One region of the Staphylococcus dromedarii genome, then DNA from elsewhere that is predicted to be linked to it. Evidence: predicted binding sites of a transcription regulator. Region 1 holds the regulator's gene; the other holds the start of a gene.
What was found. The regulator LexA, encoded in region 1, represses DNA repair genes until DNA is damaged. The targets are predictions, from matches to a motif close to CGAACATATGTTCG.
Positions count from the first base shown of each region.

Region 1 (7,144 bases):
CTGCTGGACGAATCACGTTTAAGTTTGGAATCGCACGTAACCCTGCTAATTGTTCGATTGGCTCATGTGTTGGTCCATCTTCACCAACTGCAATTGAGTCATGTGTAAAGATAAATGTTGAACCTAATCCCATTAATGATGACAGGCGTAATGCTGGTTTTACATAGTCACTAAATACAAAGAATGTTGCTGCATATGGATGAACACCACCATGTGCTGCCATACCATTAACTGCTGCAGCCATAGCAAATTCACGCACACCAAACCAAATATTTCTACCGCTACCATCTTCAGCAGAGAAATCTCCTTCTTCTTTTACATTAGACTTGTTTGATGATGCTAAGTCAGCTGAACCACCGAAGAATGATGGAACTGCAGCACTTAATGCTTGAATAACATCTCCAGAATCAGCACGTGAAGCCGCTTTGTGCCCCACTTCAAATTGTGGTAATGATGCTGTATACTCTTCTGGAAGTTCTCCAGCAATTGCTGTTTTTAGTGTCGCTGCAAGTTCAGGGTATTTTTCTTCATACTTTTTAAATTCTGCTTCCCAAGCTGCTTCATGCGCATCTGCACGTGCAATCATCGTATCTTTGAAAATATCATAAACAACTTCATCCACGTGGAACTGTTTATTCGCATCTAATGCATAATTCTCAAAAGTTAAAGCACGTTCGTCCGCTCCAAGAGGCGCACCATGAGATGTATGGCTATTAGATTTATTTGGTGAACCATAACCAATAATTGTCTTTACTTCAATAATTGTTGGTCCTGTTTGTTCTTTAGCTGTTTCAATAGCGCGATTAATCGCTTCTAAGTCATTACCATCTTCAACTAAAAGATGATTCCAACCATATGCTTCAAATCGTTGCTTAATATTTTCAGAGAATGACTTGTTTGTTTTACCATCTAATGAAATATCATTTGAATCATATAGCGTAATCAACTTATCTAATTTTAAATGACCTGCAAGTGATGCCGCTTCATGTGAAATACCTTCCATTAAGTCACCATCAGATGCAAGAACGTATGTGTGGTGATCTACAACAGAAATATCATCTTGATTATATTTTGCTGATAAATGTTTTTCAGCCATTGCCATACCAACTGCCATTGCAAATCCTTGTCCTAATGGTCCTGTTGTAATATCTACACCTTGTGTATGGCGGAACTCAGGATGTCCAGGAGTTTTTGAATCCCATTGTCTAAAGTTCTTCAACTCGTCCATCTCTAAAGCACCTGATACATGTAATAAACTGTACAATAATGCAGATCCGTGACCAGCTGATAATACAAATCGATCTCTATTGAAATATTGATCAGCTTTTGGATTGAAATTTAGATGTCTTGTCCATAACGTGTAAGCCATTGGCGCTGCACCCATTGGTAAACCTGGGTGTCCTGAATTAGCTTTTTCAATTGCGTCAATACTCAATGCACGCAAAGTATTTACTGCTAAAGTATCATTTTTATCGAACATAAAATAACTTCCCTTCTATTTCTCTTCATATCCATATTATAACTGAAAGCCATATTGGATACCTAATAAATCCATCATAATCATTAAATATTTTTTGTGAAAAATGTGACAACTATTTACGTAGATTGTTGTGTTTTTGAATTGTTTTTAATTTCTCTGGTGTCACATCATTACCTTGGGGATCAATTACTTTTGTTTGCTCAATCTGTGCCTTAAAGCTACCACGGAATGTTTCTAAATATTCACTTCTTAACTTTGATTGTTCTTTCGCTTCAATTTCTGTTAATCCTTGTTCTTTTTTCTTTCTTGCTAATTCATTAATACGATTTAGTTTTTCTTGGCTTAACATGCTGCAACCCTCCGTCAATTTCTTTACAAAAAATATATCAGAAATAAGGGCAAAAACCAAACACTTCTACTTAATGAAATAATTGCGAAACAATCAACATCAAAATCTAGCAGGTGTTGCCTTCAATATTGTTTACTCGCTCAATGTAATTGCAAATACACTATCCTCATTACTTTGATGAGGTGCAGACTCATATTGTTCACTATTTTTTAAAGTATGATCAGTCATTTCGTACGTTTGTTCTGTTTGCCCATTGTGACTTATCATAATAAAAAAAGTGAAAAATAATACAACCGATGCTAAAAACACCATTAAAAATAAGACCATTTCAGAATATTTACGTTGTATCATCTTCATACACTCCCTCGAACATTTGTTTGTATAAGTAATTTAACAGAACGAATGTTCCGTGTCAACAAAAAGACGAACAAATGTTTGTTCATGTTCGTGTAATATGCTATAATTGTCTTAAATTTAACGGAGGAGTGCTAATTATGAGAGAATTAACAAAGAGACAGAGTGAAATATTTGAATTTATCAAACAGGTCGTACAATCTAAAGGCTATCCACCAAGTGTTCGTGAGATTGGAGAGGCCGTTGGTTTAGCTTCGAGTTCTACTGTACACGGGCACCTTTCTCGTCTAGAAGAAAAAGGATATATTCGTCGAGACCCAACTAAGCCACGTGCTATCGAAATTGTTCATGAATTAATGGGCGAACCTGTAAATATGGAAGCAACAATTTTTGTACCTGTAATAGGGAAAGTAACGGCTGGTATGCCGATTACTGCTGTTGAAAATGTTGAAGAATACTATCCACTACCAGAACATTTTACTTCAACGCACAATGGACAAATTTTCATATTAAATGTTGTGGGTGATAGTATGATTGAAGCGGGTATTTTGGATGGAGATAAAGTTATTGTACGTAGTCAATCTATTGCAGAAAATGGTGATATTATCGTTGCGATGACGGATGAAGATGAGGCAACTGTTAAACGCTTTTATAAAGAGAAAAATCGCTATCGCTTACAACCTGAAAATAGTATGCTAAGTCCGATTTATTTAGAACATGTAACAGTATTAGGGAAAGTCATTGGTCTATTTAGAGAAATGTAGTCAACAGGATCAATATGATATTTTACTCGTATAAACTTCTCAATAAAACTCCTTACTTATTATCAAAAAAGCTCAGAGGCATTGTGCCCTGAGCTTTTTCTATATCATCAATCATTATTTTAAATTAATCTCTGTCACCATTGAAAATAGAGTTTTTCACAATGACATAATCTACTTTTCTTAATGAATCAACATCTTTGCCACCTGCATAAGAAATTGAACTTTGTAAGTCTTCTTGCATTTCTTTTAACGTATCCTTAAGTGAACCTTTGTGTGCAACAAACATTTTTTTGCCTTCTACGTTTTTGCGTTCACCTTTTTGATATTCAGATGCACTACCGAAGTATTCTTTGTACTTCTTGCCATCCATTTCTACTGTTTCACCAGGAGATTCTTCATGTGCTGCAAATAAAGAACCGATCATAACCATTGATGCACCGAAACGTACAGATTTTGCGATATCACCGTGTGTTCTAATACCACCATCTGCAATAATTGGTTTACGTGCTGCTTTACTACAATGATTAATTGCTGCTAATTGCCAACCACCTGTACCAAAACCAGTTTTGATCTTAGTAATACATACGCGACCTGGTCCAATACCCACTTTCGTTGCATCTGCACCAGCATTTTCTAATTCACGAACACCCTCAGGCGTACCAACATTCCCAGCGATAACAAATGTTTCTGGTAAATGTTTTTTAATATGTTTAATCATATCGATAACTTGATCTGAATGACCATGTGCAATATCAATTGTGATATACTCAGGTTTCAAGTCTTCAGATTTAATTTTTTCAACAAAATCAAATTCAGGGTCTTTAACACCAACTGAGATTGAAGCAAATAAACCTTTTTCATGCATACGTTTAATGAATGGTATACGTGCCGCTTCATCAAAACGGTGCATAATATAGAAGTATTCATTTTCTGCAAACCATTCTGCAAGTTGCTCATTCATCACTGTTTGCATATTTGCAGGAACGACTGGTAATTTAAATCTTCTAGGTCCAAATTGGATAGATGTGTCAATTTCTGAACGACTTTTCACGATGCTTTTGTTTGGAATTAATTGTATATCTTCATAATCAAAAATTTTCATGTTTTAAAAAACCCCTCATTTATTTTATCCATATGATAATATACTATCATTAACGGATAAAGTAAACAAAGGGAATGAAATTTACCAGCTAGATTTTTTAACGCCTGGAATTTGGCCTTTATGTGCATATTCACGGAATGAAATTCTAGACATTTCAAACTTACGCATGACGCCACGAGGACGACCTGTAACTTTACATCTTCTTGTTAATCTTGTTGGTGATGAATCACGTGGAAGTTTGCGAAGTGCTTCATAATCACCTTTTGCTTTTAATTCACGTCTTAATTCAGCGTATTGTGCAACTAATGCTTCACGCTTTGCTTCTTTTGCTATTTTAGACTTTTTAGCCATTTTTATACCACCTTTTTATAAATCGTAATCATTACGTTTTACATACTAGCATATTTTCTTTCATAAACGCAAGATAAAATGTTGGCAAATCCAAAAAAGCGTGATAAAATATTAAATCGTAATGGTTTCAATTTATTTTAAAACCAAAGGAGGGAATACCATGCGTATTAATGTAACTTTAGCTTGTACTGAATGTGGTGACCGTAACTACATCACTACTAAGAATAAACGTACAAACCCAGAGCGTATCGAAATGATGAAATATTGCCCAAGATTAAATAAGCACACTTTACACAGAGAAACAAAATAATAACGGCATATCACGACTAATCAAAAAAATACGACAATGATAGAGAAATGGTGAGCGATTCGTACGCTCACCATTTTTCTTTATATATGATTATTTTAAATCTCCTAAAATCTCATCTAATTGTGCAGTCATACCTAATGCATTCGCCACACCTTTACCATATTCTGGATCAGCTTGATAACAATGACGAATATGACGGTGTTTCACTTCATCCGTTGTACCATCCATTTCATTTGCTGTGTTTTCAAAAATACGTTGCTGTTGTTCTGGTGTTTGTAAACGGAATAACTTGCCAGGTTGTTCGAAGTAATTATCATCATCTTCTCTAAAATCATGTTCAAATGCTGTGCCTTCGATGCTAAGAGGTGCACGTTTATATTCTGGTTGATCTTTAAAAGCACCTGTACTATTTGGATAGTAATGTGTAGAACCGCCACCGTTACCATCTAGGAAACGCATTTGACCATCACGGCTAAATGGGCAAATATTTTCTACACCCACACCTTTAGGTTGGTTAACAGGAATCTGCCAGTGATTGACACCTAAACGATATCTTTGCGCATCACCATATGAGAACAGTCTACCTTGCAACATTTTATCTGGTGAGAAGTCGATGCCTGGAATGATGTTCGTTGGTGCAAAAGCAGCTTGTTCCACATCCATGAAATAATTATCTGGATTTTTATTTAATTCAAATTCACCCACTTCAATTAATGGATATTCATCTTTGAACCAAACTTTAGTTAGGTCAAACGGATTATCTTTATGTTGACGTGCTTGTTCTTCCGTCATCACTTGAATGTACATTTTCCATTTTGGGAATTGGCCATTCTCTATCGCTTCAAATAAATCACGTTGAGATGACTCACGATCATTTGCGATGACTTGCGCCGCTTCTTCTGGTGATAAATTTTCAATCCCTTGTTGTGTTCTGAAGTGGAATTTCACCCATACACGCTCATTATTGCCATTAATCATGGCGTATGTGTGTGAGCCGAAACCATGCATATGTCGATAACCTTTAGGAATACCACGATCCGACATCAAAATCGTCACTTGATGTAATGCTTCTGGTAATGATGTCCAGAAGTCCCAGTTATTTTGAGGGCTACGCATGTTCGTTCTTGGATCTCTTTTAACAGCATGATTTAAACTTGCAAATAATTTTGGATCTCTAAAGAAGAACACAGGCGTGTTATTCCCTACTAAGTCCCAGTTTCCTTCTTCAGTGTAAAATTTTAGTGCAAATCCACGAATATCACGTTCTGCATCAGCAGCACCACGTTCACCTGCTACTGTTGAAAAACGTGCAAACATCTCCGTTTTTTTACCTATTTCTGAAAAAATCTTTGCTGAAGTATATTGCGTAATATCATTTGTCACAGTCAATGTACCGAAAGCGCCTGAACCTTTTGCATGCATACGTCTTTCAGGAATCACTTCACGATCAAAATGAGCCATTTGCTCTAAAAAGTACCAATCTTGCATGAGCAATGGACCACGTTGTCCAGCTGTCATAGAATTTTCTCTGTCGCCGACTGGATGTCCAAATAAGCCTGTAAGTTTTGAGTCATTATTTTGAGTCATTGCAATACCTTCTTTCTTATTTATAATAATTCTAAATTAAGTTCTACTATTATTATACCCCTTCCACATGAATTTAAAAGTAAAATGAGCTGATTGAAGTAAGAATTGTCGAAAAATTTCGCTTTTTTCCTTTAAAGTTGTAAATTACTGTTGAATATCACTTAAATTGCAAGTACAATAGATAGAAATCTTTAATTATGAGGAGCAGATGTTTATGGAAGAAAAGAATTTAAAACGTGGCCTCCAATCTCGACACATTACCATGATTGCTATCGGTGGTGCGATTGGGACTGGACTATTTGTTGCAACTGGTAGTGTAATTGCTCAAGCTGGTCCTGGAGGTGCCATTTTAGCATATTTAATTATTGGCATTATGCTTTACTTTTTAATGTCATCTATCGGGGAAATGGCAACATTTTACCCAGTCTCTGGATCATTTAGTAGCTATGCAACACGCTTTGTTGATCCATCATTAGGTTTTACCATGGGTTGGTTATATTGGACAATCTGGTCGCTTGTAACGAGTATTGATGTGATTGTCGCATCCAATGTCTTAGGATACTGGGATGCCTTCCATTTCTTCTCTCCCCTTGTATGGAGTATTATTTTCTTAGTTATCATCTTTTTATTAAATGTTTTTTCAGTAAAAGCATTCGGTGAGGCAGAATTTTGGTTATCACTCGTAAAGGTTGTAACCATTATCATTTTTATCATATTAGGGATTTTAATGATTTTTGGTATTTTAGGTGGCCACTACTACGGTTTTGAAAACTATACAGTCGGTGAAGCGCCATTCGTCGGTGGCCTTTCAGGTTTCTTAAGCGTATTACTTATTGCTGGTTTCTCT
Region 1 is NZ_CP094718.1:1,344,630-1,351,773, forward strand. Features, by position in the region: gene tkt (transketolase) at 1-1,480, opposite strand, end outside; gene MUA88_RS06560 (DUF896 domain-containing protein) at 1,593-1,829, opposite strand; gene sosA (DNA damage-induced cell division inhibitor SosA) at 1,962-2,180, opposite strand; gene lexA (transcriptional repressor LexA) at 2,324-2,947, shown strand; gene guaC (GMP reductase) at 3,072-4,049, opposite strand; gene rpsN (30S ribosomal protein S14) at 4,131-4,400, opposite strand; gene rpmG (50S ribosomal protein L33) at 4,561-4,710, shown strand; gene MUA88_RS06590 (catalase) at 4,801-6,297, opposite strand; gene MUA88_RS06595 (amino acid permease) at 6,512-7,144, shown strand, end outside.

Region 2 (7,144 bases), 380 kb from region 1:
TATTTATGAGCTCGTAAAAACACATGAAGATGCACGTCATATTGAAGCACAACCTGAGATTGTTCGAGATCCTTTACAAGAAGCACATCCTGTACTTGAAGCTGAGATGCGAGAAGAGATGCAAGTACAATCACCAAGATTGATGTTAGGATTTAAAAATAATCAATTGGATGTATCACAAAGACGACGTGTGCAAGAAGATATGGAAATGTCATTTTTCTTTGAATTGATTTATGGAGAAGAGACACCGTTTTATCAATCATTATTGAATGAACACTTGATTGATGCGACATTTAGCTATCAAACGGTCATTGAACACACATACAGTTTTTCACTTGTCACATCAACAACAGATGCACCTGATCAATTGAAGGAGCGTTTGTTAGCAGAGTTGCAAGCTAAACTTGGGCGTGTTGAAGATGAAAAAGCATTTGAATTACTGAAAAGACAATTTATCGGTGAGTATATTTCAAGCTTGAACTCACCAGAACATATTGCGAACCAAGCAACAAAATATTATTTTGATGGTGTGGCATTATTTGAATTGCTAGAAATCATTGATGAAATTACGCTAGATTCAATGAATGAAACGGCTCGTCAACGCTTGGATTTAGAGAATGTTGTAGATAGCCGATTGGAGATTAAACCATCATGAAAGCACTCGTTGTAGGTGGCTCTGGTACAATAGGTACAGCAGTTGTTCAAGAGTTACTTTCTGAAGGATATGAAGTGATTTTGACATATCATCGTACATCGCCTGATGAATTAACGAAGCGATATGATGGTCAACCAGTCCAATTACTTCAACTAGATGTGTCGCAGTCAATCGACTTTGAACGCTTATCTTTCATTCAAAACTTAGATGCGTTGATTTATGTCAGTGGCCGCAGTGTGTTCGGCATGCTACAAGACATGACGGATGCACAAATTGATGAAACATACCGTATTAATGTATTTAATTTTATAAAACTCTGCCAGCATTTTGTCGGGCAGTTAATGCAACGACCGCATGGCCGTATTATTGCGATTTCATCGATTTGGGGAGAAGCTGGAGCGAGTTTTGAAACCATCTATTCTTCAATGAAAGCTGCTCAAATTGGCTTTGTGAAAGCATTAAGTCAAGAGCTTGCGATGACTTCTGTCACAGTTAATGCCATTGCACCTGGTGTTGTATCAGGAACGATGACTGAACAATTGGACGAAGAAACACGTTCCGCTTTATTGGAAGAACTGCCACAGAATCGTTTTGTTGCCCCTGAAGAAGTTGCACATATTGTTAATCATCTGATTTCACCACGTGCTCAAAGTATTACGGGTACAGTTCAACGTATTAATGGTGGCTGGTACACATAATTGCTATAATATGAAAAAGAGATCCGTGTTTGAAGGGGTGAGCGATATGTCGATGACTGAAAAAAAAGAGTGGTATTTGGAGTATGATATTAATAAGAACCGAGCAGGTTTACTAGGGGATGTTTCAAGCTTACTCGGTATGATGGGGATTAATATTGGTTCTATCAATGGGATACAAACATCAACACGTGCATTTATCATTAAGTCAGATAGTGAAGAAAAGGTAAAACGCTTTGAGACATTATTGAAAGAAATTGATGATATCTCATTGAATGTATTAAGACCGCCTGAATTAAAAGACCGATTGGCTGTTCGCCATGGTCGTTATTTGAAACAAGATGAAATAGACAAAAAAATCTTCCGCTTTGAAAGAGATGACTTGGGGCTACTTGTAGACTTTATGGCAGAACTTTTCAAACAAGAAGGTCATAAGTTGATTGGTATTCGTGGGATGCCACGAGTTGGAAAAACAGAGTCAATTGTTGCAGGGAGCGTTTCCGCTCATAAACGTTGGTTGTTTATTAGTTCAACGCTCATTAAACAAACAGTTCGCAGTTCATTAATCAAAGGTGAATATGACAAAGATCACGTTTATATCATTGATGGAGCTGTAACAGCAAGGGAACAAAACCCAAAACATCAAGAATTAGTGCGTGAAGTGATGACTTTACCATCTGCTAAGGTGGTGGAACATCCAGATTTATTCGTCGAAGCGAGTGAGTATGAAATGGATGACTTTGACTACATCATTGAATTACGTGCAGAAGAGAATCAAGAAATTGCATATGATGAGATGAAACAAAAAACTGTAAAAAGTAAAAATAACTTAGATTTTGGTGATCCATTTGGTGGATTTGGTGATGGTTTCGGAGGATTTTAAGTAGGAGGTTGAATCAGTGAGATTAATTGGTGAAGTTTTACAGAGTAAGAGAGAGCGTTTAGGGATGACACTAACTGAGTTAGAATCTCGGACACATATCCAACGTGAAACGTTAATTGCGATTGAAAATAATCAATTTGAGACGTTGAATCAACCTACATACGTAATTGGTTTTATACGTAAATATGCACAAGCGGTCAATATGGATAGTGTGCAACTTCTTGAAAAACATCGAGAAGAGTTACCGAAAACCCACCGTTTTGCTTCAGAAGCATTGAAACAATTATCAAATGGCGAAAAATCAGCACAATTTCAAAATCGTGATAAAGAAACAAAGCAAGTTGCGATGATTATTGCAAGTCTTATTGGTGTAACAGCTGTTTTTTGGGCTGTATTTGGACTTGTGTTATAATGAATCGGTATAAAAAGATTATTAGAAAGAGGATGAATCATGAATATACCTAATCAGATCACACTATTTCGTGTGATACTAATTCCTCTCTTTATGTTATTTGCACTTGTTGATTTTGGTATGGGGCAAATGGCATTTTTTGGAGGACAAGAGGTACGTATTGAATTTTTAATCAGCGGCTTAATTTTTATTTTGGCATCTATTAGTGACTTTGTGGACGGCTACCTTGCGCGTAAATGGCAACTCGTCACGAATATGGGTAAATTTTTGGATCCATTAGCAGACAAACTACTTGTATCAGCGTCATTGATTGTACTCGTTGAACTCGGTCTTACAAATTCAGTTGTTGCCATTATTATTATTGCACGTGAGTTTGCTGTCACAGGCTTACGTTTACTACAAATTGAGCAAGGATTTGTCAGTGCAGCTGGTCAATTAGGTAAGGTTAAAACAGCTGTTACAATGGTTGCGTTAGTATTTATTTTATTAGGTGAACCATTAAGTCAATGGATCGGTTTCTCTCTCGGACAAGTATTGTTATATATTGGTGTATTCTTCACAATCTTATCTGGTGTTGAATATTTCTATAAAGGACGCGACGTCTTTTTACAAGATAAAAAATAATCTCGAGATATGAGAAAAAGTATAAAGTGATATTCTTAATCTTTAAAGAGGTTTTGAATATCACTTTTTTAAGTGCAGAAAATGTTGAGTCGTTATCATGGATAATCGATAATGATTGAGATTTATTTGATGAAATATGAAGCATTTCTTGGTTATTCAAATCGTGTGTAGGGTATAATGAATAAGCATTTTAAAGATAATTTATCATGATAGAAAGTGATTTTTGGGGAGGAAACAGGAGATGAGAGTTTGTATCATTGGTGTTGGATCTGAATTGCTATTAGGGCAGATTGCCAACACAAATGCACAATATATTTCCCGTGTGTTAAATGAAGCGGGTCACCATGTATTAGAACATATTGTTGTAGGTGATAACCCAGAGCGTTTAAAACGTGTAACAGAACGAGCAATTGATCAATATGATGCTGTTATTTATACAGGTGGTCTTGGGCCAACGAAAGATGACTTAACAAAACAAACAGTGGCAGAAGTGTTGAATAAACAATTAATTATGGACGAAGAAGCACTTGCGTTTATTGAATCTTATTTTGCATCACAAGATAAAGTGATGACACCTAATAATAAACAACAAGCGCTTGTTATAGAAGGTTCTGAAGTTTTGGCGAACCGTGTAGGAATGGCACCAGGTATGTATGTTGTCTATGAGGATACACATGTTGTCATGTTACCTGGGCCACCAAGTGAGATGAAGCCTATGGTCGATAATGAAATGATGCCGTTCTTTGTACAATCGGATCAGACAATCTTTTCTGAAGTACTACGTTTTTGTGGTATTGGTGAGTCTCAGGCTGAAACGGAATTATTAGATCTTATCGAGCAACAATCAAATCCAACGATTGCTCCTTTAGCAGGAAAACATGAGGTTACAATCCGTTTAACAGCAAGTGGTGAGGATATTGAAACATGCCGAGAATTGATTGCGCCTATCAAAATAGAGATCCTTTCTAGAATTGGTGAATTTTACTATGGTTCGGACAACATGACACCCGAACAAGCTGTTATGAATCATCAGCAAAAAAGTATTGCAGTGTATGATGGCGTAACAGATGGTTTACTGAATGCACGTTTAAAACAAGCAGATCATCAACAGCGTTTGCAAGGCTATCTATTGCATCATCCATCCTATATACAAATAGATGCATCGATTCAAGAACAGGTACAAGTCAGTGCAAAACTTGTTCAATCACAATTCAATACAGAACAAGCAATCAGTCTTTTAGCAGTTGATGAACAAGTGTATATCGGTTTCTTAGATGGTGATTTATTTGGATTAAAGCAATTTAAAATGGCTACATATCGCAATCTAATTCGAGACCGCAGTCAAAACTATGTGCTCATTGAGTGGTTGAATTGGCTCAAAGAAGCAACACTTGAGAAGTAGAAACTAAAGTACGTTTGTTCGTATTGTTGGACACCAATCGAAAATAAGCGAACAAATATTCGCTAAAATACTTGTAATTTCAGATTGGAGCTTGTATAGTATAAATAAATCAACAAAAGCACATGGAATAAACGTTTAACAAATTATATAAGTGATAATTAGAATAGATAGAACGAAACGATATTCGCTACTAGGAGGTACAATCATTGGATAATGAACGTCAGAAAGCACTAGATACAGTAATCAAAAATATGGAAAAGTCATTCGGGAAAGGTGCGGTTATGAAGTTGGGTGACAACAAAGACCGTAACGTATCAACGATCTCAACAGGATCAGTAACCTTAGACCACGCACTAGGAGTAGGTGGCTACCCGAAAGGACGTATCATTGAAGTTTATGGACCAGAGAGTTCTGGTAAAACAACAGTTGCCTTACATGCCATAGCTGAAGTACAAAAAAATGGTGGGGTAGCAGCATTTATCGATGCCGAGCATGCATTAGACCCAGTTTATGCAGAGGCGTTAGGTGTTGATATTAATAACCTATATCTTTCACAACCCGATCACGGGGAACAAGGTTTAGAGATTGCAGAATCCTTTGTTCGTAGTGGTGCTGTCGATATTGTTGTTGTCGACTCAGTAGCAGCATTAACACCAAAAGCTGAAATTGAAGGCGAAATGGGAGATACGCATGTTGGTTTACAAGCACGTTTAATGTCACAAGCATTGCGTAAACTATCAGCAGCAATCTCAAAATCTAAAACAACAGCTATCTTTATTAACCAAATTCGTGAAAAAGTAGGTGTTATGTTCGGTAATCCTGAAACAACACCAGGGGGACGTGCCTTAAAATTCTATAGCTCTGTTCGTTTAGAAGTAAGACGTGCCGAACAGTTGAAGCAAGGGCAAGATATAGTTGGTAACCGTACAAAAATTAAAGTTGTAAAAAATAAGGTAGCACCACCATTCAAAGTGGCTGAGGTAGATATTATGTACGGACAAGGTATCTCTCGCCAAGGTGAGTTAATCGACTTGGGTGTTGCGCATGATATTGTAGATAAATCTGGTGCATGGTATTCATATAATGGAGAACGTATGGGCCAAGGTAAAGAAAATGTAAAACTGTTCTTAAAAGAGAATCCAGCTTTAGAAGCGGAAATTGATCAAAAGCTACGTGAAAAATTAGGCATCGCTGGTGATTCAGAAGTTGAGGCTGAAGATCAAACAGAAGAAGCAGATACATTATTTGATGCATAATATAAAATAAAAAGACTCATTTAAGGTGGGATGGCTTGTTGCGACGGGCTGTTCCATCTTTTATTGATTAACTTAGATCAGCTACCAACTGTTTATTTAAAGATATGCACAGAACAAAAAGTAAAATAATAGGAAATTTTCACTTTCATAAGTTAAAGAATTGATGATGTTGTCATGACTCAAGTCTTGATTTTTCTGACTTCAAAACGTACAATTATACATGTATGATTTTTAGTGATATTCATATAATCATATAGAATTGTTTATATACAGATCAAATCCTAGAAAAAGGAGGTGTTTGTGTGAATTTATTAACCCTCTTACTCATTTTGCTGGGTATTATTCTAGGAGTTGTTGCGGGGTATTTTATCGCCCAAAATTTAATACATCAACAGCAAGTACAAGCTAAAAATACTGCTGATGATATTGTCCAACAGGGGAGAAAAGACGCCGAGAATCTAAAAAAAGAGAAATTGCTTGAAGCAAAAGAAGAAAACCAAAAGATTCGTGAGCAAGTTGAAAGCGAGCTGAGAGAACGTCGTAGCGAACTTCAACGACAAGAATCCCGACTTCTTCAAAAAGAGGAAAACTTGGAACGAAAATCTGATTTACTTGATAAGAAGGATGAGATTTTAGACCAAAAAGAATCTAAACTTGAAGAAAGACAACAACAAGTAGATGCAAAAGAGAGTAGTGTTCAAACAATAATAATGAAACACGAACAAGAATTAGAACGCATCTCCGGTCTCACACAAGAAGAAGCACGTGATGAACAATTACAACGTGTTGAAAATGAATTGTCACAAGATATTGCAGTGCTTGTTAAGGAAAAAGAACGTGAAGCAAAAGAAAAAGTCAATCAAACGGCGAAAGAGTTGTTAGCAACGACAGTACAAAGATTCGCAGCTGAGCATACGTCAGAATCAACGGTATCTGTTGTTAACTTACCGAATGATGAAATGAAAGGTCGTATCATCGGACGTGAAGGCCGTAACATTCGCACGCTTGAGACGTTAACAGGTATCGATTTAATCATTGATGATACACCAGAAGCAGTCATCTTATCAGGTTTTGACCCTATACGCCGCGAGATCGCTAAAACGGCCTTAATTAATTTAGTATCTGATGGTCGTATCCATCCAGGACGAATTGAAGATATGGTCGACAAAGCGCGTCGTGAAGTAGATGAAATCATTCGCGAAGCTGGGGAACAAGCG
Region 2 is NZ_CP094718.1:962,863-970,006, forward strand. Features, by position in the region: gene yfmH (EF-P 5-aminopentanol modification-associated protein YfmH) at 1-655, shown strand, start outside; gene ymfI (elongation factor P 5-aminopentanone reductase) at 652-1,353, shown strand; gene MUA88_RS04760 (YmfK family protein) at 1,400-2,233, shown strand; gene MUA88_RS04765 (helix-turn-helix domain-containing protein) at 2,250-2,645, shown strand; gene pgsA (CDP-diacylglycerol--glycerol-3-phosphate 3-phosphatidyltransferase) at 2,685-3,269, shown strand; gene MUA88_RS04775 (CinA family nicotinamide mononucleotide deamidase-related protein) at 3,511-4,671, shown strand; gene recA (recombinase RecA) at 4,878-5,927, shown strand; gene rny (ribonuclease Y) at 6,230-7,144, shown strand, end outside.
Region 2: the regulator LexA is predicted to act here: its motif matches at 4,720-4,733, upstream of recA (recombinase RecA).